3 regions of the Pseudogulbenkiania sp. FW507-F1 genome follow, and region 1 is predicted to be linked to each of the others. Evidence: predicted binding sites of a transcription regulator. Region 1 holds the regulator's gene; each other region holds the start of a gene.
The links. The regulator FNR, encoded in region 1, switches genes on or off when oxygen is low (the NO sensors DNR and NnrR bind a similar motif). The targets are predictions, from matches to a motif close to TTGATNNNNATCAA.
Positions count from the first base shown of each region.

Region 2: the regulator FNR is predicted to act here: its motif matches at 4,724-4,737, upstream of cobA (uroporphyrinogen-III C-methyltransferase).
Region 3: the regulator FNR is predicted to act here: its motif matches at 2,738-2,751, upstream of norV (anaerobic nitric oxide reductase flavorubredoxin).

Region 1 covers NZ_JBYSWM010000007.1:152,450-159,869, forward strand. The annotation lists gene hmpA (NO-inducible flavohemoprotein) at 1-806, shown strand, start outside; gene AC3WG5_RS06720 (RrF2 family transcriptional regulator) at 864-1,325, shown strand; gene AC3WG5_RS06725 (patatin-like phospholipase family protein) at 1,705-2,688, shown strand; gene hemN (oxygen-independent coproporphyrinogen III oxidase) at 2,776-4,185, opposite strand; gene fnr (fumarate/nitrate reduction transcriptional regulator Fnr) at 4,319-5,074, shown strand; gene AC3WG5_RS06740 (DUF1853 family protein) at 5,286-6,236, opposite strand; gene AC3WG5_RS06745 (RNA methyltransferase) at 6,214-6,978, opposite strand; gene AC3WG5_RS06750 (inositol monophosphatase family protein) at 7,120-7,420, shown strand, end outside.
Region 2 covers NZ_JBYSWM010000028.1:6,257-13,676, reverse strand. The annotation lists gene AC3WG5_RS15790 (nitric oxide reductase activation protein NorD) at 1-394, opposite strand, end outside; gene AC3WG5_RS15785 (hypothetical protein) at 397-792, opposite strand; gene AC3WG5_RS15780 (CbbQ/NirQ/NorQ/GpvN family protein) at 794-1,600, opposite strand; gene AC3WG5_RS15775 (cytochrome C oxidase subunit IV family protein) at 1,610-1,870, opposite strand; gene AC3WG5_RS15770 (cytochrome c oxidase subunit 3 family protein) at 2,028-2,618, opposite strand; gene AC3WG5_RS15765 (cbb3-type cytochrome c oxidase subunit I) at 2,732-4,177, opposite strand; gene AC3WG5_RS15760 (c-type cytochrome) at 4,223-4,648, opposite strand; gene cobA (uroporphyrinogen-III C-methyltransferase) at 4,802-5,641, shown strand; glycine riboswitch at 5,905-5,993, shown strand; gene glyA (serine hydroxymethyltransferase) at 6,248-7,420, shown strand, end outside.
Region 3 covers NZ_JBYSWM010000002.1:167,620-175,039, reverse strand. The annotation lists gene AC3WG5_RS02330 (FAD-dependent oxidoreductase) at 106-1,221, opposite strand; gene norV (anaerobic nitric oxide reductase flavorubredoxin) at 1,246-2,640, opposite strand; gene AC3WG5_RS02320 (RrF2 family transcriptional regulator) at 2,901-3,353, shown strand; gene AC3WG5_RS02315 (LysR substrate-binding domain-containing protein) at 3,378-4,292, opposite strand; gene AC3WG5_RS02310 (MFS transporter) at 4,407-5,672, shown strand; gene AC3WG5_RS02305 (2-hydroxyacid dehydrogenase) at 5,747-6,670, opposite strand; gene AC3WG5_RS02300 (TIGR03862 family flavoprotein) at 6,687-7,420, opposite strand, start outside.

The DNA.
Region 1 (7,420 bases):
AACAGCTCTACACCGACGGCGCGCTGAGCCGCGGCGGCTGGTCCGGCGTGCGCAGCTTCACCGTCACCCGCAAGGTGGCGGAAAGCAGTGAGATCACCTCGTTCTACCTCTCCCCGTCCGACAAGGGCGCGGTGCCCGGCTTCCGTCCCGGCCAGTACATCACGCTGAAGCGTTTCGTGCCGGAACTGGGGTTGCTGCAGCCGCGCCAGTACAGCCTGTCGGACGCACCGGGCCAGGATTACCTGCGCATCTCGGTCAAGCGCGAACCCGGCAACGGTAGCACCCCGGCCGGACGCATCTCCAACCTGCTGCACGACACCGTGCACGAAGGCGACCAGCTCGAACTGGCCCCGCCGGGTGGCGACTTCTTCCTGCACGAAGAACGCAGCACCCCGGTCGTGCTGATCAGCGGCGGGGTTGGCGTGACGCCGATGCTCGCCATGCTCAACCATCTGGTGCTGACGCGAAGCCCGCGCCGCGTCGCCTTCGTCCACGGCTGTCGCAACGGTGCGGTGCACGCCATGAAGCGCCACGTCAACCAGCTGGCGGCGGAATGCGACAATGTCAGCAAGGTGGTGTTCTACGAAGAAGTGGGTGCCGAAGACCGCCTGGGCGAAGACTACGACCAGCAAGGCCGCGTCGACCTGGGCGCTGTGCGCGAGCAGGTACTGCTGCCGGATGCCGACTACTACCTGTGCGGCCCCTTGGCGTTCATGCTGGCGCAGCGCGACTGGCTGCTGGCGGCCGGGGTGGACGGCGGGCGCATCCACTACGAAGTGTTCGGCTCGCATACCATAGCCGGCTGATTGTGCCGCGCGGGTGGGAGGGGTATCCTGCCCGCATCACTCGAGACAGAACGAATCATGCAGTTGACCCGCTTCACCGACCTCGGCCTCAGGGTATTGATGTACCTGACCCACCGCGAACGCGACACCCCGGTCACCATCCCGGAAATCGCCGAGCGCTTCGCCGTGTCGCGCAACCACCTGGTCAAGGTAGTGCACTTCATGGCGCAGCAGGGCTGGCTGGTCACCACCCGAGGCAAGGGCGGCGGGCTGGCGCTGGCGCGCCCGGCCGATCACTACCGGCTGGGCGACGTCATCCGCACCCTGGAAGGCATGAGTGACCTGATCGACTGCGCCGAGCCGCCCTGCGCGCTGCGCAGCGGCTGCCAGCTCAAGTCGGCGCTGGACGTCGGCCTCACCGCCTTCTTCGAGGCGCTCAACCGCTTCACGCTGGCCTCCGCCGTCGCCGCGCCGACCGGCGAGGCCATCGTCCGCCTGCACCGCCGGCCCCGTCCGCTGGAGCCGGGCACCGTCTCCTAACGCCCTCCGCCGCCCTATCCGGTGGTTCGACGCTGGCACGGCGCCGCTCCGCGCGACACCGCACTGGACACCGCTCTCCCCGCCCTCCATCGGCCGCTCTGGCCCTGTGCTCTCCCCGCCACCGGGCCGCGGCGATCGCCCGGGACGGCCTGGCCACGTCTGCCGCCGTACTTTGCCCTGCCGGCATCCCCCACACATCGCCCCCTCTGCGGAACATGGCCGGAAGTTTGCTTGCCTAAACCGGGTCGGCGTCATGCCATGGCCACCTGAGCGGCCCCGCCACCTCTCACCCAGCGTTGCAGATTCCCCGGCAACACATCCCCGCAACAGAACGGCTCTAGCCTGTAGCAGGCTGGCTTCTTCGAGAAAGGGAACACCCATGAAGACCACTGAGATCGCCTTGGCCTTGCAAGGCGGCGGCGCGCACGGCGCCTTTACCTGGGGCGTACTGGACAGGCTGCTGGAAACACGCCGCTATCACCCCGCCGCGCTGAGCGGCGCCAGTGCCGGCGCCATGAACGCGGCGCTGCTGGCCTACGGCTGGATGGAGGGTGGTTACGACGGCGCGCGCGAGGCGCTGGGACAGTTCTGGCAACGGCTGTCGGCGCTCTACCCCTGGCCGGCGGCGCACGCCCCGCCCGTGGCGCTGCAAGGGCTGCTGCAGCTGTCGCACTTCCTGACCTCGGACCAGCTCAACCCGTTCGACTACAACCCGCTGCGCGAGCTGATCGCCAGCAGCATCGACTTCGCCCGGCTGCGCACCACCCCGATCCAGCTGTTCATCGCCGCGACCCACGTCAACAGCGGACGCCTCAAGCTGTTCCATGCCCACGAGCTGAGCGTGGAGCACCTGCTGGCTTCCGCCTGCCTGCCGCAGCTGCACCACACCGTACACATCGACGGCGAAGCCTACTGGGACGGCGGCCTCACCGCCAACCCGCCGCTGTTTCCGCTGGCCTACCAGGGGCGCGCCCGCGATATCGTGCTGGTGACGCTGGTGCCGCAACAGTGGGAGGAGACGCCTGGGCGTGCCGGCGCGGTCGAGCGCCGCCTCAACGACATCAGCTTCGGCTCGTCGCTGCATACCGAGTTGCAAGGGCTGGCCATCGCCAAGCGCGAAGCCGGCAGAAGTCTGTTCGGCCTGGGCCGCCTGGAGCGACACCTGCGCCAGCTGCGCCTGCACCATATCGATGCGGACGCTACCACCGGCGCGCTCGACAGCCTGAGCAAGCTCACGCCGCATCACGGCCTGGTGCAGCAGTTGTTTGCCGCCGGGCGCGAGCGGGCGCAGGCCTGGCTGCAAGAGCACGGTGCGGAAGTCGGGAGAAAAAGCACGATGCGGCTGTGGCGGCGCATCGGCTGACACGGGGCGACGTCGTCGCGGCGCAACGAAGAGCCGCGGCAAGAGCGCGCCACGACCGCAAGGCGGCCGTGGCGGGAAGGGAAAGGATCAGATGGTGCGCGAGTAGCGCGCCTTGGTCTGGCGCTCGCGCAGGTGGCGGTCGAAAGCCATGGCGATGTTGCGGATCAGGAAGCGGCCTTTGGGCTCAACCATCAGGAAGTCGCCGTCGAAAGTGAGCAGGCCCTGCTGCTGGAACTCGCGGATGGCCGGCATCTCGGCGGCAAAGTACTCGGCGAAGTTGATGCCGTGCACCTGCTCGATGGCTTCCACCGACAGCGCGAAGCGGCACATCAGCGCCTGGATGATGGAGCGGCGCAGGATGTCGTCGCCGTCCAGCACCATGCCGCGCAGCACCGGCAGGCGGTTTTCGTCGAGTGCGGCGTAGTAGCTCTCGAGATCCTTCTCGTTCTGGCTGTAACAGGGGCCGACCTTGCCGATGGAGGACACGCCGAAGCCGATCATGTCGCAGTCGGCGTGCGTGGAGTAGCCCTGGAAATTGCGCTGCAGCCGGCCCTGGCGCAGCGCCACGGTGAGGTCGTCCTCCGGCTTGGCGAAGTGGTCCATGCCGATGAACACGTAGCCGGCGGCGGCCAGCTGTTCCACCGAGTGCTGCAGGATGTCGAGCTTGACCGGCGGCAGCGGCAGGTCGGCCTCGTTGATGCGCCGCTGCGGCATGAACACCGTCGGCAGATGGGCGTAGTTATAGAGCGCGATGCGGTCCGGCCCCATGGCGATGACCTTGTCGACCGTGGCCGCCACCGACTCCTGGGTCTGCAGCGGCAGGCCGTAGATCAGATCGACGCTTACCGAGCGGAAGCCGGCCTCGCGCGCGGCGTCGATCACCACGCGCGTCTCTTCTTCGCTCTGGATGCGGTTGACCGCCTGCTGCACGCGCGGCTCGAAATCCTGCACCCCGACACTCATCCGGTTGAAGCCCAGGCGCGCCAGATGCAGCACGGTGTCGCGCGTCACCTTGCGCGGATCTATCTCAATGGAATATTCTCCCTCCGCCAAGAATTCGAAGCGGGTCCGGAGTATCCCCATCAGCCGTTCCAGCTGTTCATCCGACAGGAAGGTCGGGGTGCCACCGCCGAAGTGCAGCTGGATCACTTTTTCGCGCTGCCCCAGCACGTCGGCCACCAGGCCGACTTCCTTCTCCAGGTAATCGAGGTAGCGGTCGGCGCGGCTCTTGTCCTTGGTGATGATCTTGTTGCAGCCGCAGTAATAGCACACGGTATTGCAGAACGGCAGATGCACGTAGAGCGAGATCGGACGGCTGTTGGCGCCGATCTTGCGCTGCTGCAGCCAGTGACGGTAGTCCTTGGCGCTGAAGTCGTCGGTGAAGCGGTCTGCGGTCGGGTACGAGGTATAACGCGGGCCGGCGCCGTCGAGACGGGCAATCAGGGCGCGGTCGAACTCGCAACGTGTGGGCGAAAACGGTGGGTGGGTGGTGTTCATGATGTCTCGCGATGGAAAAACCAGTGGTGGACTGGTAAATTTGCGGCAAACCTCCCAGAAACGCTTTGACCGACATCAAGGCCCAACGCTTTGACCAACATCAAGGCTTACTTAACAGAAGCGGACATGCCGCATGACTGACTCGACTGTTGTTCCCCTGCAAGCCCTCAAGGTCTCCTGCTCCAACTGCACGCTGCGCGAATTGTGTCTGCCCCTGGGTCTGAACCGTGAGGAAATGACGCGACTGGATGCGGTGATCCGCCAGAGCCGGCGCCTGAAACGTGGCGAAGCGCTGTTTCGCAACGGCGAGGGCTTCAAGTCACTGTACGCGGTACGTACCGGTTTCTTCAAGACCTGCATCTCCAGCCAGGACGGGCGCGAGCAGGTCACCGGCTTTCACATGTCGGGCGAACTGATGGGACTGGACGGGATTTCGGCCAACGTGCACGGCTGCAACGCCGTCGCGCTGGAAGACAGCGAGGTGTGCGAGCTGCCGTTCAGCCGCATGCAGAACCTGGCGCTGGAGATTCCCTCGCTGCAACACCACTTCTACCGGCTGATGAGCCGCGAGATCGTGCGCGATCACAACGTGATGATGCTGCTGGGCAATATGAAGGCGGAGGAACGGCTGGCCGCCTTCCTCATCAACCTGTCGCAGCGCCTGACGGTACGCGGTTTCGCCGCCAACGACTTCATCCTGCGCATGAGCCGCGAGGAGATCGGCAGCTTCCTGGGGCTCAAGCTGGAGACGGTGAGCCGCACCCTGTCCAAGTTCCAGCAGCAGGGCTGGATCGCGGTGGACCACAAGCACATCCAGCTGGAGCAGCCCGAGCAGCTCAAGCAGTTGGTCGCCGGCTGCGCCAACGCCCACCCGACGCCGAACCACTGAGAACCTGTTTACGATCTCGCGAGCTAGAGCGAGACAAGGCAAAAACAGCTGAGGATGCGGAGTTTACAAGTAGTAAATGAGCATTCCAAAGTCGTTTTTAACGCCGTATCGCCGAAGCGCAGCAGATCGTAAACAGGTTCTGAGCCCTTCCGCGCCCCCGCGGTCCTAGCGTCAGCGGGCGGCCCACCGGCCACCGCGGCATGAATGGCGTTCAGCGCCCCCCGCTTCCCGCCTTGCCATTGGTCAGTTCCTGCACCGTGTCGAGCAACTCGGCCAGTCGCGCCGGCGGCGGCCAGTTCGGCGGGCAGACAAAACCGCGCGCCACTTCCTCCCAGTCCCCGCCCCCCAACGGCAAGACCTCGGCCACCAGCTGTGGCGCCTCTGCCGCCGCCAGGTGGCGGCGCAGCGCGTCCTCGTCCAGCGTCTCGGCCTCGTCCACCCGCGCCGGCGCCAGCCAGCGCAAGCGCGGCAGCCACACCCAGCGCGACGCCAGCGAGCGCCGCGGCCACGGCGCCAGCAGCGGGCGCGCCCAGCCGGTGAGGAGGTCGGGGGCCAGCGGCGGCTCGAGCAGCACGGCATGGGGATAGAACAGCCAGCCCGCCAGCCTGGCCGCGGTGCGGCAGCCGACGAAGCCGGGCGGCAACAAGGGTTGCGCCGCCGCGTGGCGCGACAGCGCGAGCTGATCCTGCAACTTGGCCGCCTTCAGCGCCCAGGCATCGCGCAGGCTGGGGCCGACCAGGGTATGGCGCCCTTCGCCCAGCATCAGGTAGAACTTGCTGGCGGTTTCGAGGTGCCACGGCTCGCCGTCGATGCGCAGCAGGAAGTCGAATTCGCCAATGGTGCGCAGCTCGCCATTCTGCACCTGCAGATTGGCCGCCACGCACTCGATGTGCGGCGCGAGCTCGAACCAGAACGCCAGCAGGTTTTCGGCGTAGCGACCAAGGCGGGTGGTGGGACGGGCGGCGAGCCAGGCCACTAGCGCCGCCGGGGCGCGGTCGAGTTCGGCCAACAGTCCCGGTCCGGCGTCGCCCAGCAGGCGCTCGGGCAGAATGTCGGCGCCGGTCAGCCACGGCGCCGGCGCCGTCAGTAGAAAGGCCAGGTCGCGCACCGCCGGGTGCGCGTAGGGCAGGTAGAAAGTGCTACTGCTGGCGGCGGCCGTCATCGCGCTGGGCCACGCGCTGCACCTGCTTGAGGAAGCCGCGCAGGATGTCGATTTCCTCGCGCAGCAGGTTGGCGCGGTTGAACAGGGTACGCAGGCGGCGCATCAGGCGCTCGCCGTTGCGCCGCTCGTAGTAGCCGATATCGGCCAGGGTCTGGTCGAGGTGGCCGCAGAAGCCCTCCACCTCGTCGCGCGTCGCGCTCTCCCCTTCCGGACGCAGGTAATCGACGTCGACGCCGGTGTGGCTGAACAGCTCGTAGGTCATCACCTGTACCGCCATCGCCAGGTTGAGCGAGAAATACTCGGGGTTGCCGGGAATGGTCACCAGCCGGTTGCACAGCTCGACCTCGTCGATCGACAGGCCGAAGGTCTCGTTGCCGAACACCAGCGCCACTTGTTCGCCGTCGCGCGCGCGCGCCACCAGCTCCGGCGTGGTTTCGCGCGGAGTGGAGAGCGGCGTGGTCAGCTCGCGGCGGCGGCTGGTCAGGGCGCAGGCCACGGTGACGCCGGACAAGGCTTCGGCCAACGTGTCGACCACCACCGCCTGCTGCAACAGGTCGACCGCGCCGGAGGCCAGCGTGTCGGCCTCGGGGCTGGGGAAGGTCTTGGGCTCGACCAGGTAGAGCCGCGACAGCCCCATGGTCTTCATCGCCCGCGCCGCCGATCCGATATTGCCCGGATGGCTGGGGCGCGCCAGCACCACACGAATGTTCTTCAAAAAATCAGGGACTTCGGGTTTCTTCATTCGCCATTTCGCATTAAAATAGACGGCTTATCAAAAGCCCGTCCATGAGCCGGGTTTTTTCGTTCCTTAACCCAGATTGTTTCCTACTACGATTTTCCCTACCGGGAAGGCCGGGGTAGTTGTCTTTACTAGAGGCCGTCAATGCATCCCATGCTCAACGTCGCGGTGAAAGCCGCCCGTCGCGCCGCCAGCGTCATCCAGCGCGCGTCGCACAACGTCGACACCATCCGCGTCGAGAAGAAGCAGCACAACGATTTCGTCTCCGAAATCGACCGCGCCGCCGAAGAGGCCATCATCTCGACCATTCTCGACGCCTACCCCAAGCATGGGATTCTAGCAGAAGAGTCCGGCGCCCAAGGCCTGGGCAACGCCGAGTTCGAGTGGATCATCGACCCGCTCGACGGCACCACCAACTTCCTGCACGGCCACCCGCAATACTCGG
Region 2 (7,420 bases), on a different contig from region 1:
GGCAACGCTGCGTCGCCAAGCGGTTGCGCGTCAGCCAGTCGCCGCGCGGCGCCGGCTCGGCGGCCAGCGCCATGAGCCAGAAGTACAGCGCGCGGTTGAGCATGGCGGACGGGAACAGATCGAGTTTCTCCGGCAGATACAGCGCCTGGCGGTCGCTCCAGGCCAGTTCCACCTTCTCGCCGATGCCGGCCACGCGCTCGAGCAGCGAGCGGCGCGCGCCGTGCTCGGTGCCGACGGTGGAGCGCAGCACCAGCGCCGGGTCGCCGCCCATGGCACGGAAAAACGGCGGCGCCAACCGGGTCACGCCGGCCAGCGTCACTGCCGCCTGCGGGTGGCCGCGGTAGGCGGCGCGGGTGATCAGCCGGTCCCACCAGCCTCCGACAATATCTTCCATCGTCAATGCTCCTGACGGTGCCGCCACAAACCGGGCAGCGGGTAGCAGAAAGGCTGGTCGGCCAGCACCCGGGCCAGCGCCGCGATCCCCATCAGCGCCAGCACGGCGTGCAGCGCGAGGAAGGAGAGGATCAGCGGCAGCCAGCCGGCGGCGCGGGAGGGGTCCAGCAGCAGGCCGCTCAACGCCAGCGGGACCAGCAGCATGCCGGCGCGCCAGGAGGCCCCCCAGGACTGGTGCAGGGCTTCGGCCAACCTGGGCGTGGCCTGGCCGCGCCAGCGCCGGCGGCACCAGCACAGCAACAGGAAGGCGATGCCGGGGGCCAAGAGCAGGTTGGCGAGATACAGCGCGTGGGCCAGCACCACCTTGTGCTGTTCGTCCTGCCGTTCGTCGTCGCCCATGTCAGGCGGCGAACTGGGTGTCGATGACGGCCAAGAGCGCCGCCAGGGTGTCGGCGTCGTCGGTCAGCGGCTCGGCCAACGCGGTGCGGCAGGCGGTGAGCGGTGCCATGCCGGCGGCCATCAGCTTAGCGGCGTAGACCAGGAGGCGGGTGCTGACCGATTCGTCCAGGTCGTAGCCGGAAAGGCGGCGCAGCTGGCCCGCCAGCGTCACCAGTTGCTTGGCGCGCCCGGCGTCGATGCCGCTCTCGCGCACCACCACGGCGTGCTCCACCTCGGGCTGCGGGAAGTCGAAGGACATCGCCACGAAGCGCTGCCGCGTCGACGGCTTGAGGGTCTTCAGCACGTGCTGGTAGCCGGGGTTGTACGACACCACCAGCATGAAGTCGGGCGAGGCCTCCAGCACCTCGCCGGTGCGCTCGATCGGCAGGATGCGGCGGTCGTCGGTGAGCGGGTGCAGCACCACGGTGGTGTCCTTGCGCGCCTCGACCACTTCGTCGAGATAGCAGATGCCGCCCTCGCGCACGGCGCGGGTGAGCGGGCCATCGCTCCAGTAGGTGGCGCCGTCGCCGATCAGGTGGCGGCCGACCAGATCGGCGGCGGTCAGGTCGTCGTGGCAGGACACGGTGATCAGCGGCAGGCCGAGGCGCGCCGCCATGTGGGCGACGAAGCGGGTCTTGCCGCAGCCGGTGGGGCCCTTGATCAGCACCGGCAGCTGCTGACGCCAGGCGGCCTCGAACAGCTCGCATTCGGAGCCGACCGGCTGGTAGAAAGGAACATCAAGCTGGGCCGAAACGGTGGGTGCGTTCATGGCGTTCTCTCACAGGAAACTAAAAATCAACACGGCGCTCACCAGCGCCAGCCAGCCGTGCACGGTCAGCCGCAGCCAGGCTGGGGCGTGGCGCAGGGCCATGTAGTGCTCGACGATGGCCAGACCCTTGAGCCAGGCCACCGACAACGCCGCCAGCGCAAGGTGGCCGGGGGTGAGGTGAGCGTCAGCAAGAAAAGCCGCCAGCAGGGTCAGCGCGGTCAACCACAGCCACACCCGCCAGACGGTAGGGAAATCTCTCAAAGCGTTCATAGTCATCAACTTACGCGTCGGGCCCCGGCCTCACCTTGACCAAGGGCAAGCAATAAAAATCACTCAGAACCGGTTCAGGATGTGTCGCGGGTGGCCCTCGGCTGGGCTACGCCATGGCGTCCCGATCAGGGACGTGCAACACGATCGTGGACAGGCTCTAACGTGCCACGTACACCAGCGCGAACAGCACCACCCACACCAGGTCCACCATGTGCCAGTAGGCGGCGGCGGTCTCCACACCGGCGAGCTGGCCCGGCCGGTAGCGCCCGTCGCGGGCGTACACGGCCACGGCACCGATGATCACCATGCCGAGGATGACGTGCAGGAAGTGGAAGAAGGTGAGCGACAGGTAGAACATCCAGAAGGTGTCGCTCGACAGCGTGATGCCGGCGGCGAACTTGCCGGCGAACTCGCCGCACTTGAGCACCACGAAGCCCATTCCCAGCGCCACGGTCAGCCACAGCAGACGCCGGGCGGTGCGCTGGCGATCGAGCACGAAGGCCCGCACCGCCGCCGACACGCTGGCGCTGCCGGCAATCAGCAGCAGGGTATTGACGGTGGGCACGCCCAGCGCCAGCTGGCGCTGGCCGGCGACGAAGGTGGCAGGGTCGTGCGCCCGGGCATAGCCGTAGGCGAGAAAGAACACCCCGAACACCAGCAGCTCGGCGAGGATGAAGAACCACATCGCCAGATCGCCCGGCACCTCGCGCGGGTTGGCCGAAGCCGACAGGGTTACGCTCTGGTTCATATTTGCCTCCCAGGGTCCGGCCCGGCCCCGCATCGCACACGCAGCGGGCCAAACCGGCTTCCGATAAAAAAAGGCGACCCGAATCCCCCCGGGCCGCCTTTAGCTACACACACTCAGTGGGCGGCTTCGTCGGTCTTGCCCTTGACGAAGAAGCTGATGATGTAGAGCGCGAGACCGATGAAGAACACCACACCGCTGGCTTCACGCAGCCAGTAGTAGGTCGCGGCATGGTCCTGAGCGGCCATGAACGGCATCGGCGTGGTACCCATGCGCTGCAGCGACACCTGCACGTAGCCGGCGGCGGTCAGGAACAGCGTGATGGCCACCATGGCGAGGGTCATCAGCCAGAACGACACCATCTCCAGTTTCTGGGCGCCGCGGCTGTTGGCCTCGCGACCACGCAGCTTGGGCATGGTGTAGGAGATCATCGTGATCACCACCATGGCGTAGGCACCGTAGAAGGCCATGTGACCGTGCGCGGCGGTGAGCTGGGTGCCGTGCGTCAGGTAGTTCACCGGAGCCAGCGTATGCAGGAAGCCCCACACCCCGGCGCCGAGGAAGGCCATCACACCGGTCCCCAGGGCCCACAGCACGGCGGCCTTGTTCGGATGTTCGCGACGGCGACGGTTGACCATGTTGAAGGCGAACAGCGTCATCATGAAGAACGGAATCGGTTCGATCGCCGAGAAGATCGAGCCCCACCACTGCCAGTACCCCGGGGTACCGATCCAGTAGTAGTGGTGACCGGTGCCGATGATGCCGGAGATCAGCGTCATGGCGATGATCACGTACAGCCACTTCTCCACCACCTCGCGGTCGACGCCGGTCACCTTGATCAGCACGAAGGCCAGCATGGCGCCCATGATCAGTTCCCACACGCCTTCCACCCACAGGTGCACCACGTACCACCAGAAGTACTTGTCCAGCACCAGGTTGGTCGGGTTGTAGAACGAGAACAGGAAGAAGATCGCCAGGCCCCACAGCCCCAGCATCATCACCAGGCTGACGCTGGTCTTGCGGCCGGACAGCACGGTCATCGACAGGTTGTAGAGGAAGGACAGCGCCACCAGCACGATCCCCACCTTGGTGATGGTGGGCTGCTCCAGGAACTCGCGTCCCATGGTCGGCAGGATCTCGTTATGGGTCAGCTGGGCCAGCGTGGCGTACGGTACCGACAGGTAGCCGACGATGGTCAGGGCGCCCGCCACCAGGAACACCCAGAAGGTGATGATGGCGAGTTTAGGACTGTGCAGCTCCCGTTCCGACTCCTCCGGAATCATGTAGTAACCGGCGCCCATGAAGCCGAACAGCAGCCACACGATCAACAGGTTGGTGTGCACCATGCGCGCCACGTTGAACGGAATTTCCGGGAACAGGAAATCACCGATCACGTACTGCAGGCCCATGATCAGGCCGAACACGATCTGGCCGAAGAACAGCCCGATGGCGGCAATGAAGTAAGGCTTGGCTACCGCCTGCGAGCGGTATTTCAGCCGGGTGGCGGCGTGTTCCTCCACACCCCGAGGGGTGTCGAGAACCGCCGTGGTCGAGGTACTCATGCGAATCTCCCTAAATCTGACAAGAATTCATCCCGCTCGGCAGCCTTAGCCTTCGATGTTGGGCGGCCAGTTGTTGGTATTGATCTCGGAGCTGTACTTGAGGAAGGCGACCAGGTCGTCCAGTTCGCCGTCGGTCAGATGGAACTGCGGCATCTGGCGACGACCCGGGGCGCCGGTCGGCTGACCCTTGATCCAGGCCTTGATGAACTCCGGTCCGCGGCGCTGGTAGACGTTGCCCAGTTCCGGCGCAAAGTAGGCGCCCTCACCCAACAGGGTGTGGCAGCCGATACAGTTGCGCGTCTCCCAGATGTTCTTGCCGCGCGCGACCTGCTCGGTCAGGTTGACGCGGTTGTCGCGCTTGGGCAGCGCCTGGGTGGTATCGAACGTCAATGCAAGAAACAACAGAAAGAAAAACACCGCCCCACCATAGAAAATATTGCGGGCGGTCGACTTGGTGAAGCTGGCGCTCATACGGCCTCCTATCACATATCACCGGAAACACCCGGTGCCTGGGGTAAACTGTATGGGCGATACATGTTTACGACATTGATGCGAATCAACGATTTCCCGGCCGCGCCATTCCTACACTTGCGCCATTGTCATCGCCTTGCTGCAGGAGTCCGCATGAACCACCCCGCCTCTCCCCCCCTCTCGGCAGCGGCCGCCAGCGCCGCTCAGACCGCCTCCGCCAACGACGACTTTCCCCCCGGCACGGTCTGTCTGATCGGCGCCGGACCGGGTGATCCGGAGCTCATCACGGTCAAGGGACTGGCCCGGTTGCAACGAGCCGAGGTGGTGCTGTACGACCACCTGGTCGACCCCGCCGTGCTGGCACTGGCGTCGCCCTCGGCCTGGCGCATTGACGTCGGCAAGGAAGCCAGCCGCCACACCTTGCCGCAGGGCGAGATCAACGCCCTGCTGATCCGCCAGGCACGCCAGGGCCGGCGCGTGGCGCGCCTCAAGGGCGGCGACCCGTTCCTGTTCGGCCGCGGCGGCGAAGAGGTCCAGGCGCTGGCCGAGGCCGGCATTCCGTGCGAAGTGATCCCCGGCATCACCGCCGCCTGCGGTGCCGCGGCGCGCGGGCTGATCCCGCTCACCCACCGCGACCACGCCCAAGGCGTGAGCTTCGTCACCGGCCACCGCCGCGACGGCGAAGACGAACTCGAGTGGACGCGCCACACCGGCGCCGAGGAAACCCTGGTGATCTACATGGGCCTGGCCGAAGCGGCGCGCATCTGTGCCGAGCTGATGCGCCACGGCCGCCCCGGCACCACCCCCGCCGCCGTGATCGAGCGCGCCACCACGCCGCAGCAGCGCATCGTCAGCGCCGACCTGGCCACCCTGCCGGCACGCATCGCGGCGGCCGGCGTGCGTCCGCCAGCCTTGCTGATCATCGGCGAGGTGGTGCGGCTCTACCCGACGCTGAGCGCCGCCTCAGCCCCCGTGGCAGCCGCGCCGGCATGAGCCTGCCGGCACGCACCGGAAGTGTTGCATCGACCCGACACCGGCCCCGAGCAGGGCCGGCGCGCATCGGCCCGGCGGTAGCGGCTCGGCAGCTCAACAGCCGACCAGTTTCGTCACCAAAGCGACTATTCTCCCCGCCGGCTCCCCGCGTCGGCGGGCACCGCCGACACCCTGCCCGCTGCGCCGCGTCCGTGCCGCCGCCGGCGCGTGACGAATCACGTTGACAGGCTGCGGCGGCATCTCTAGATTCGGCACCAGCCGCGTCAAACATTGCGGGAGAGACCACCTTGAGCGGTGGCGCCGAAGGGGTATCGCCCCAGAAACTCTCAGGCAAAAGAACCGCAATGTCGTTCGGCTCTCTGGAGAGTAGGCCCGTGAGGCCTCGCCGAAGGAAGCATGGCCGGGTGCCCGTCACCCCGCCGTAATCTCTCAGGCAAAAGGACAGAGGGGGCGTCATCTGACCTGTGTCGGATGGGGACCCGCGTCCGTGCCGTTGCACCCGCCCTTTACCCCTTCCCTCGCCCGTGCGGGCCACAGGTCGACACCAACGACCGGGCACGCGGCGGCCGCCATTGGCCGCCGGCCCTGCAACAACAAGGACAGCACATGTTTACCCAGGATATGCAGATTGCCGGCTTCGACGACGCCCTGTGGAACGCGCTGGAGGCCGAGCGCCAGCGCCAGGAAGATCACATCGAGCTGATCGCCTCCGAAAACTACACCAGCCCGCGCGTGATGCAGGCGCAGGGCTCGCAACTCACCAACAAATATGCCGAAGGCTACCCCGGCAAGCGCTACTACGGCGGCTGCGAGCACGTCGACGTGGTCGAGCAGCTCGCCATCGACCGCGCCAAGCAGCTGTTCGGCGCCGACTACGCCAACGTGCAGCCGCACTCCGGCTCGCAGGCCAACGCCGCCGTCTACATGGCGCTCTTGGAACCGCACGACACCGTGCTGGGCATGAGCCTGGCGCACGGCGGCCATCTCACCCACGGCGCCAAGGTCAACTTCTCCGGCAAGATCTACAACGCGGTACAGTACGGCCTCAACCCGGACACCGGCGAGATCGACTACGACGAAGTGCAAAGGTTGGCCGAAGAACACAAGCCGAAGATGATCGTGGCCGGCTTCTCCGCCTACTCCCTGGTGCTCGACTTCGCCCGCTTCCGCGAAATCGCCGACAGCGTCGGTGCCTACCTGTTCGTCGACATGGCGCACGTCGCCGGCCTGGTCGCCGCCGGGCTCTACCCGAACCCGGTGCCGTTCGCCGACGTCGTCACCACCACCACCCACAAGACCCTGCGCGGCCCGCGCGGCGGCCTGATCCTGTGCAAGAGCAACCCGGAGCTGGAGAAGAAGTTCAACTCGCTGGTGTTCCCCGGCATCCAGGGCGGCCCGCTGATGCACGTCATCGCCGCCAAGGCGGTGGCCTTCCTCGAGGCGCAGCAGCCGGAATTCAAGGCCTACCAGCAACAGGTCATCGCCAACGCCCGCGCCATGGTCACGGTGTTCCAGAACCGCGGTTACAGCGTGGTGTCCAACAAGACGGACGACCACCTGTTCCTGCTGTCGCTGATCAGCCAGGGGCTGACCGGCAAGGCGGCTGACGCGGCACTGGGCGCGGCGCACATCACGGTGAACAAGAACGCCGTGCCGAACGACCCGCAAAGCCCGTTCGTCACCAGCGGCATCCGCATCGGCACCCCGGCCGTCACCACGCGCGGCTTCAAGGAAGCCGAAGTGGAGCGCGTGGCCGGCTGGATCTGCGACATCCTCGAC
Region 3 (7,420 bases), on a different contig from region 1:
GCACCGCTGCCCGGCGCTCGCGGGGCCTGTTCGGTGGCGCGGCCGAGCACTTGCAGCGACCCGATGCCGGCTAGGTTTTTCCTTTCCTTGCCGCTTGGCGCTCCCTCAGCGCGCCAGGCTGGGCAGCAGGCTGAAGCCGTTGCGCGAGCCGGTGGTCACGTAGCCGACCAGCTGGCTGTCGCGATGGGCGAGCGCGGTCAGTCCGTCGTCCCCCTCGCTGATCTGCCAGTCGAGGGCGTTGCCCTGGGTGACCCCGGCCAGCTGGATCGGGTAGCGCGGCGTCTTCACCGCCACCGGCAGGGGGCCGAAGCGGACCGGTGTCGGCGTGCCGGCCAGCGTGCTGGCCAGCGCGTTGGCCGACAGCGTGATCGGCTGCAGGTAGGGCAGGATCTGCCCCTCGATTTCGGCGCAGTCCCCCAGCGCATAGACGTGGGGTTGCGAGGTGCGCAGGTAGGCGTCGACGACGATGCCGCGCCCCGTCTCCAGTCCGGCCGCCAGCTCCAGCCGCGGCTTCAGGCCCGCCGCGCAGACCACGGCGTCCACCGCCAGCGTGTCGCCGTCGCTCAGCGTCACGCGGTAGCCTTGCTCGGCCCGCTCGACCCGTTCCACCCCGGTGCCGAAGCGCAGCGTGACCTGGTCCATGACGTCGTGCAGGCGTTGGCTGACCACCTCGGGCACCAGCCGCTCCAGCAGGCGGCTGCCGATGTCCACCAGCGTGACGCGCTTGTGCTGGGCGATGTCGTGGGCGATTTCGGTGCCGATCAGGCCGCCGCCGATGACCAGCACGTGCTCGCTCCGGTTGAGCCGGTCGAGGTAACGCCGGTACTGCTCCAGGTTGTTCAGGGTCAGGATGTCCTGCGCCGCGTCGCCGCCGACGGGCGGGACGAAGGGCTCGGCCCCCACCGCCAGCACCAGGTCGCTGTAGGGAATCTGCGCTTCCCCCGCGGTGATCTTCTGCGCGACAAAATCGATGGCGCTGACCCGGGTACGCGGCCGCACCATGATCTTCAGCTCGGCCGCCATGCCGGTGGCGTTGTTCAGGGTGAGCCGTTCGGCACTGGCCTGATGCCCGAAGCCGTGGCTCAGTTGCGGCTTGGGGTAGTGTTCGCCGCCATCCTCGGTGAGGACGACGACCGGCGTGGTGCTGTCGTGCTGGCGGAACGCCCGGGCCAGGGTGTAGCCGGCATGGCCACTGCCGATGATGACGAGGGGCTTTTTCATCGTGTTTTCTCCAGAAGCCGTCGCTTAGGCGGGGACAAAGTCGCTCTTGCCCATGAAGCACACCGGGCAGAGGAAGGTCTCGGGGACGTCCTGCCAGGCGGTGCCGGCGGCGACCCCCTGGGCCGCGTCCCCCTGCTGCGGGTCGTAAATCCACGAGCAGGTCTTGCAGCGCATCTTGCCGCTGCAGCCGCACGCGGCGGCGGCGTCCGCCGTATTCTGTCCGGTGCTGCCCAGTTGCTCGATGAACGCCTCGCCAAAACGCACCCCCTGGGCGAGGGCATCGTCGTTCGGCCGCCATTCGGCGGTGATGCCCGGGTTGAGCACGCGGAAACCAGCGTCGTCCAGGCGCTTGGCGATACGTTCCACCGCACCACCGCTCCAGCCGTGGGTGCCGAAGGAGGCGGCCGCCTTGTTCTTGAAGCGCAGGCCGGTCATTTCCTCGAGCAGGGCGGCAACATGCGGCAACATCACGTTGTTGACGGTCGGGCTGCCGACCAGAATGGCCTTGGACTTGAACACGTGGGTGAGGACGTCGTTCTTGTCAGTGTTGGACAGGTTGAACAGCTTGATCACGACATCCTGGTCCGCCTTGCGGATGCCTTCGGCAATCGCCTCGGCCATCATGCGGGTGCCGTTCCACATGGTGTCGTAGACCAGGGTGATCTGGTTCTCCTGGTAGTCGTCGGCCCACTTCAGGTATTGCTCGACGATCTGGGTCGGCTTGTCGCGCCAGATGATGCCGTGGCTGGTGGCGATCATGTCGATCGGCAGGTTCAGCGCCAGAACTTCATGAATCTTCTGGGTCACCAGCGGGCTGAACGGGGTCAGGATATTGGCGTAATACTTGATGCATTCTTCCTGCAGTTCGACCGGGTCGCACTGGTCGTTGAACATCTGGGCGCTGGCGTAGTGTTGGCCGAAGGCATCGTTGCTGAACAGCACGGCGTCGCCGGTCAGGTAGGTGGCCATGCTGTCCGGCCAGTGCAGCATCGGCATCTCGACAAACACCAGTTGCTTGCCGTTGCCGAGGTCGAGGCTGTCCCCGGTCTTGACGATCTGGAAATTCCAGTCCTGGTGGTAGTGGCCGCGTAGCGATTTGACGCCGTTGGCAGTGCAGTAGATCGGCGTGTCGGGGATGCGCGCCATCAGTGCCGGCAAGGCGCCGCTGTGGTCGATCTCGTTATGGTTGGCGATGATGTAATCGATGGCGCCGAGGTCCACCTCCTTGGCCAGATTGGCGACGAATTCTTCGGCGTAAGGCGCCCAGACGGTATCGATCAGGGCGATTTTTTCTTCCTTGACCAGATAGCTGTTGTAGCTGGAGCCGCGATGGGTGCTGTATTCGCTGCCGTGAAATTCACGCAGTTCCCAATCCTGTTTACCAACCCAGCGGATGTTGTTTTTGACGGTGAAAGCCATGGCAGAGAGCTCCTTGAGGTATAAGATTCGTGTGAAATGAATCTTATACTTCATAACATTCACCGTAAATGAATCTTATTGGTTATCATGAATTCGCTTGAGGTATATCAAGAGCGGGCTGTTGCCGTGCCCTGTATGCCTATATCGTATGCCAGAATCAAGCTTGGGCCCGCTGTCGCGGCGCCACAGGCAAGATAGAATGCAGGTTCGACCCCAACCGGGCCTACCTGATTGAACAACCCCATGGAACGGCACCGATCGTGCGACTGACGGCTTTTACCGATTACTGCCTGCGCGTGATGATGTACAGCGCGCTGGCGGGCGAGCGCCTGGTGACGATCAACGAGATCGCCCAGGCGTACGGCATTTCCGCCAGCCACCTGACCAAGGTGGTGTTTTTCCTCGGCCAGCATGGCTATCTCACCACCGTGCGCGGCAAGGGCGGAGGGATGCGCCTGGCGGGCGATCCGCGGCAGGTCAACCTCGGCAAACTAGTGCGTGCCGCCGAGACCGACAACGTGCTGGTCGAGTGTTTCGATCCCCTGCACTCGCAATGCCGCATCGCCTCGGCGTGCCGCCTGATGAACGTGCTGCATGCGGCCCAGGAGGCCTTTTACGGCGAATTGTCGCGCCATACCCTGGCCGATCTGCTGGTTCAGCCGGCGGGGCTGGGGCGGGCCTTGGGCATCGAGATCCGGCTCGTCTCCGATTGAGAAACCCGGCGCGGCGACGCCGCGTCACGCGCTGTTCTTGATCGGCTCCATTTCTTTGCGGTTCTGCAGGCAATCCAGAAACCCCGCCAGCAACGGCGGAACGGGCCCAGGGCGCGTCGCCAGCCCCAGCGACAGGTACGCCCCCTCGTCGCTGAGCGGCAGATAGCGCACCCCCGGCATCTTCACGCACTCCAGCGGCGAGGGCAGCAGCGCCACGCCGAGACCCGCCGCCACCAGCCCGATCTGGGTGGTGGCCTCGCGCGCTTCCTGCACAATCCTCGGTTCGAAGCCGGCCGCCAGGCAGAGCTGGCGCACCTGCACGTTGAGCCCGGTGCCGGCGCCGGCCGGGTAGATGATGAAACTCTCGTCGCGCAACTGCTCCAGCGACGCGTGGGGCTGCGCGGCCAGCGGGTGGCGGGCGTTGATCACCAGCCGCAGCGGGTCGCGGTGGATCTCGCGCAGTTGCAGGTCGGGCGGGTTTTCCTTGCCGTGGAAACGCACGAAGCCGATGTCCAGCCGTTCTGCGCGCAGCGCCTCGAACTGCAGCGCGGTGAACATCTCGCGCAGCGTCAGCTGCACCTGCGGGTAGTGGCGGCGATAGTCGGAGATCAGCCCGGGCAACAGGCTGGTGAATGGCAGCGAGGAGGTGAAGCCGACGCGCAGCTCGCCCACCTCGCCGCGCGCGGCGCGGCGGGCATCGTCGGCGGCCTGTTCCACCTCGGCTAGGATGCGGCGGGCGTGCTGCAGGTAGCGCTCCCCGGCATCGGTCAGCGCCACGCGGCGCTTGCTGCGCTCGAACAGGGCGACGCCCAGTTGTTCTTCCAGCGAGCGAATCTGCTGGCTCAAGGGCGGCTGGGCGATGTGCAGGCGTTCGGCGGCGCGGGTGAAGTTGAGTTCTTCGGCGACGACGACGAAGTAACGCAGGTGACGCAGTTCCACGTGATATCTTTTACGTATTAATCAACGATTAAATATATATTGGACTGGCGTTTTGTCCAGTCCTAGCATTCGGTTATCCAGCCCCTGACCGGGGCCGCCAGCCGAGTCTTGACCATGTCTTCCGATGCCTTAGCCGTATCCCGCGCCACTGTTTTTCCCGCTCCGCCCACCGCCCCGGTGCACGAACGACTGCGTGCCGGCACCCCCGCCTTCCGCCGCACCAGCTGGGGCATGTTCTTCGGCGGTTTCGCCACCTTTTCCTCACTGTACGGCATGCAGCCGCTGATGCCGATGTTCTCGCACGACTTCGGCCTGTCGCCGGCGGCGGCCAGCGGCGTGGTGTCGGCCGCAACCGGCGCGCTGGCGGTGGCGCTGATCCCGATGAGCCTCCTGGCCGACCGCTACGGCCGCAAGCCGGTGATGAACCTGTCGCTCGGCCTGGCCGCGTTGTTGACGCTGCTGGCGGCATTTGCCGGCAGTTTCGGCCAACTGCTGCTGCTGCGCACCCTGCTGGGCATCGCGCTGGCCGGCATCCCGGCGGTGGCGATGGCCTATCTGAGCGAGGAGATCGAGCCGGCCTCGCTGGGGCAGTCGATGGGGCTGTATATCGCCGGCAACGCGCTGGGCGGCATGAGCGGACGCTTTTTCCTGTCGCTGATGAGCGAATGGGCCAGCTGGCGCGAGGCGGTGGCGGTGCTGGGCCTGTTCGGGCTGGGGTCGGCCGTGGTGTTCTGGCGCTGCCTGCCGCCGTCGCGGCATTTCCGTCCGGCGCGGCTGGTGCTGGGCGAGGTGCGCGGCAACCTGCGCCTGCATCTGGCCGATGACGGTCTGCCCTGGTTGTTCGCCACGGCCTTTTTGCTGATGGGCTGCTTCGTCAGCCTGTACAACTACCTCGGCTACCACCTGGCGCTGGCGCCGTTCAACCTGTCGCCGAGCGCGGTCGGCGCGGTGTTCCTGCTGTACGTGGTGGGGATGTGGAGCTCGGCCTGGGTGGGGCGGCTGGCCGACCGTCTGGGGCGGCGCAACGTGTTGTGGGTCATGGTGAGCCTGATGCTGGCCGGGCTGACGCTGACGCTGGCCGGCACGCTGTGGCTGGTGGTGCCGGGCATCGCGGTGTTCACCTTCGGTTTCTTCGGCGCGCACTCGGTGGCGAGCAGCTGGATCGGCCGCCGCGCCAGCCGGGCGCGCGGTCTGGCCTCGGCGCTCTACCTGAGCTGCTACTACCTGGGCGGCAGCGGCCTGGGCTCGGCCTCGGGCCTGATGTGGAGCTCGGGTGGCTGGGGCGGGGTGGTGCTGGCGCTGACGGGCGGCCTGCTGTTGTGCCTCGGCATCGCGCTGCGGCTGCGTCGCCTGGCACCGCTGCCGGCTGCAACGAACTGAGTTTTTCTCCTCCTCTTGTTTCCGGTCTCCGGACCCGGCGCGAGTCTTTCGCTGCCGGGTTTTTTTCTGTCCGCTCAATAGGCCCGTTGCCGGTCGACCCACCCTTCCGGCCTTGCCCCGCTTCGTAGTGCCCGCAGGCTGGCGGCGATCTGCGCTACCGCCGGGCCGGGCAGGGTGATGGCGGCAATGTGCGGGGTGACGGTCACGTTCGGGTGTGTCCACAGCGGGTGCTCCGGGGCCAGCGGCTCGCTGGCGAACACGTCGAGCTGGGCAAAGCGCAGCTGGCCGGCGTCGAGCAGAGCGAGCAGGGCCTCCTGGTCGAGTTGGTCGCCGCGGCCGGCGTTGATCAGTGCCGCGCCATGGGGCAGCCGGGCCAGCCGCTCATGGTCGAGCAGGCCGCGCGTTTCCGGGGTGGACGGCAGCAGGCTCACCAGCACGTCGGTCTCGGCCAGCAGCGTGTCCAGCGCCGCGCTGCCGTGCCGGCAGGCGACGCCGGGCAGCTGGCGCGGGCTGCGGCTCCAGCCGGACACGGTGTAGCCCCGCCCGGCCAGGGTGGTGGCGACTACCGCACCGATGGCGCCCAGGCCCAGCACACTGACGCGGGCCTCGTGCGCCAGCCGGGGCCGTTGCGGCTGCCAGCGGCGCTCGGCCTGCTGCCGCTGGTAGACGTCGAACTGGCGCTGGTAGCGCAGCACGCCGTACAGCGCGTACTCCGCCATCTGCTGCGCCATGCCGGCGTCGGTCAGGCGGATCACCGGTAGCGTCGCCGGCAGGTCGGCACGGGCGAGCAGGCGGTCCACCCCGGCGCCGAGCGCGAACACCGCCTCGAGCCGGGGAAAGCGGGCGAAAAACCCTTCCGGCGGATTCCACACCACGGCGTAGCGCACGGCCGCGTCGTCGACCTCCTGCGGCCACACCGCCAGGTCGATATCGGGCAGCGCCTGGCGCAGCAGCGGCGTCAGCTGTTCGGCATCCTGCGGGGCGTAGAGATAGAGCATGGCGTTTCCTTCGTTCTCAGGTGGGCCGGCGCGTCTGCAGCCACTCCCACACCCCCAATCCGGCGGCGCGGCCGCTGGCGAAGCAGGCGGTGAGCAGGTAGCCGCCGGTCGGGGCTTCCCAGTCCAGCATCTCGCCGGCGCAGAACACGCCGGGCAGTTGGCGCAGCATCAGGCGCTCGTCGAGCGCGGCAAAGGTGACGCCGCCGCCGCTGCTGATGGCCTCGTCGAGCGGGCGCGGCGCGATGAGCTTGACCGGCAGCGCCTTGATCGCCGCCGCCAGTCGCTGCGGATCGTTCATGGTGTCCTTGCCCAGGCACTCGCGCAGCAAGCCCATCTTCACGCCCTTCAGCCCGACGCGGCTTTGCAGGTGGCTGGACAGGGAGCGCGAGCCGCGCGGGTGCGCCACCTCCGCGGTGACGCGCGCCAGGTCCTTGCCCGGCGCCAGGTCGAGGTGGATGGTGGCGCTGCCGTGCGCGGCGATGGCGTCGCGCAGAGGGGCGGAAAAGGCGTAGATCAGGCTGCCCTCGACGCCACCCCCGGTGACGACGAACTCACCCTGCTTGTGCTGCTCGCAGCCGTCCGCGTCGGTGAAGCTCAGCACCACCGATTTCAGCGGCTCACCGGCAAAACGGCTGCGGAAGTGCTCGCTCCAGCCGACGTCGAAACCGCAGTTGGACGGCACCAGCGGGCTGACCTCGACGCCGCGTTCGGCCAACCTTGGCAGCCACGTCCCATCCGAGCCCAGCTTGG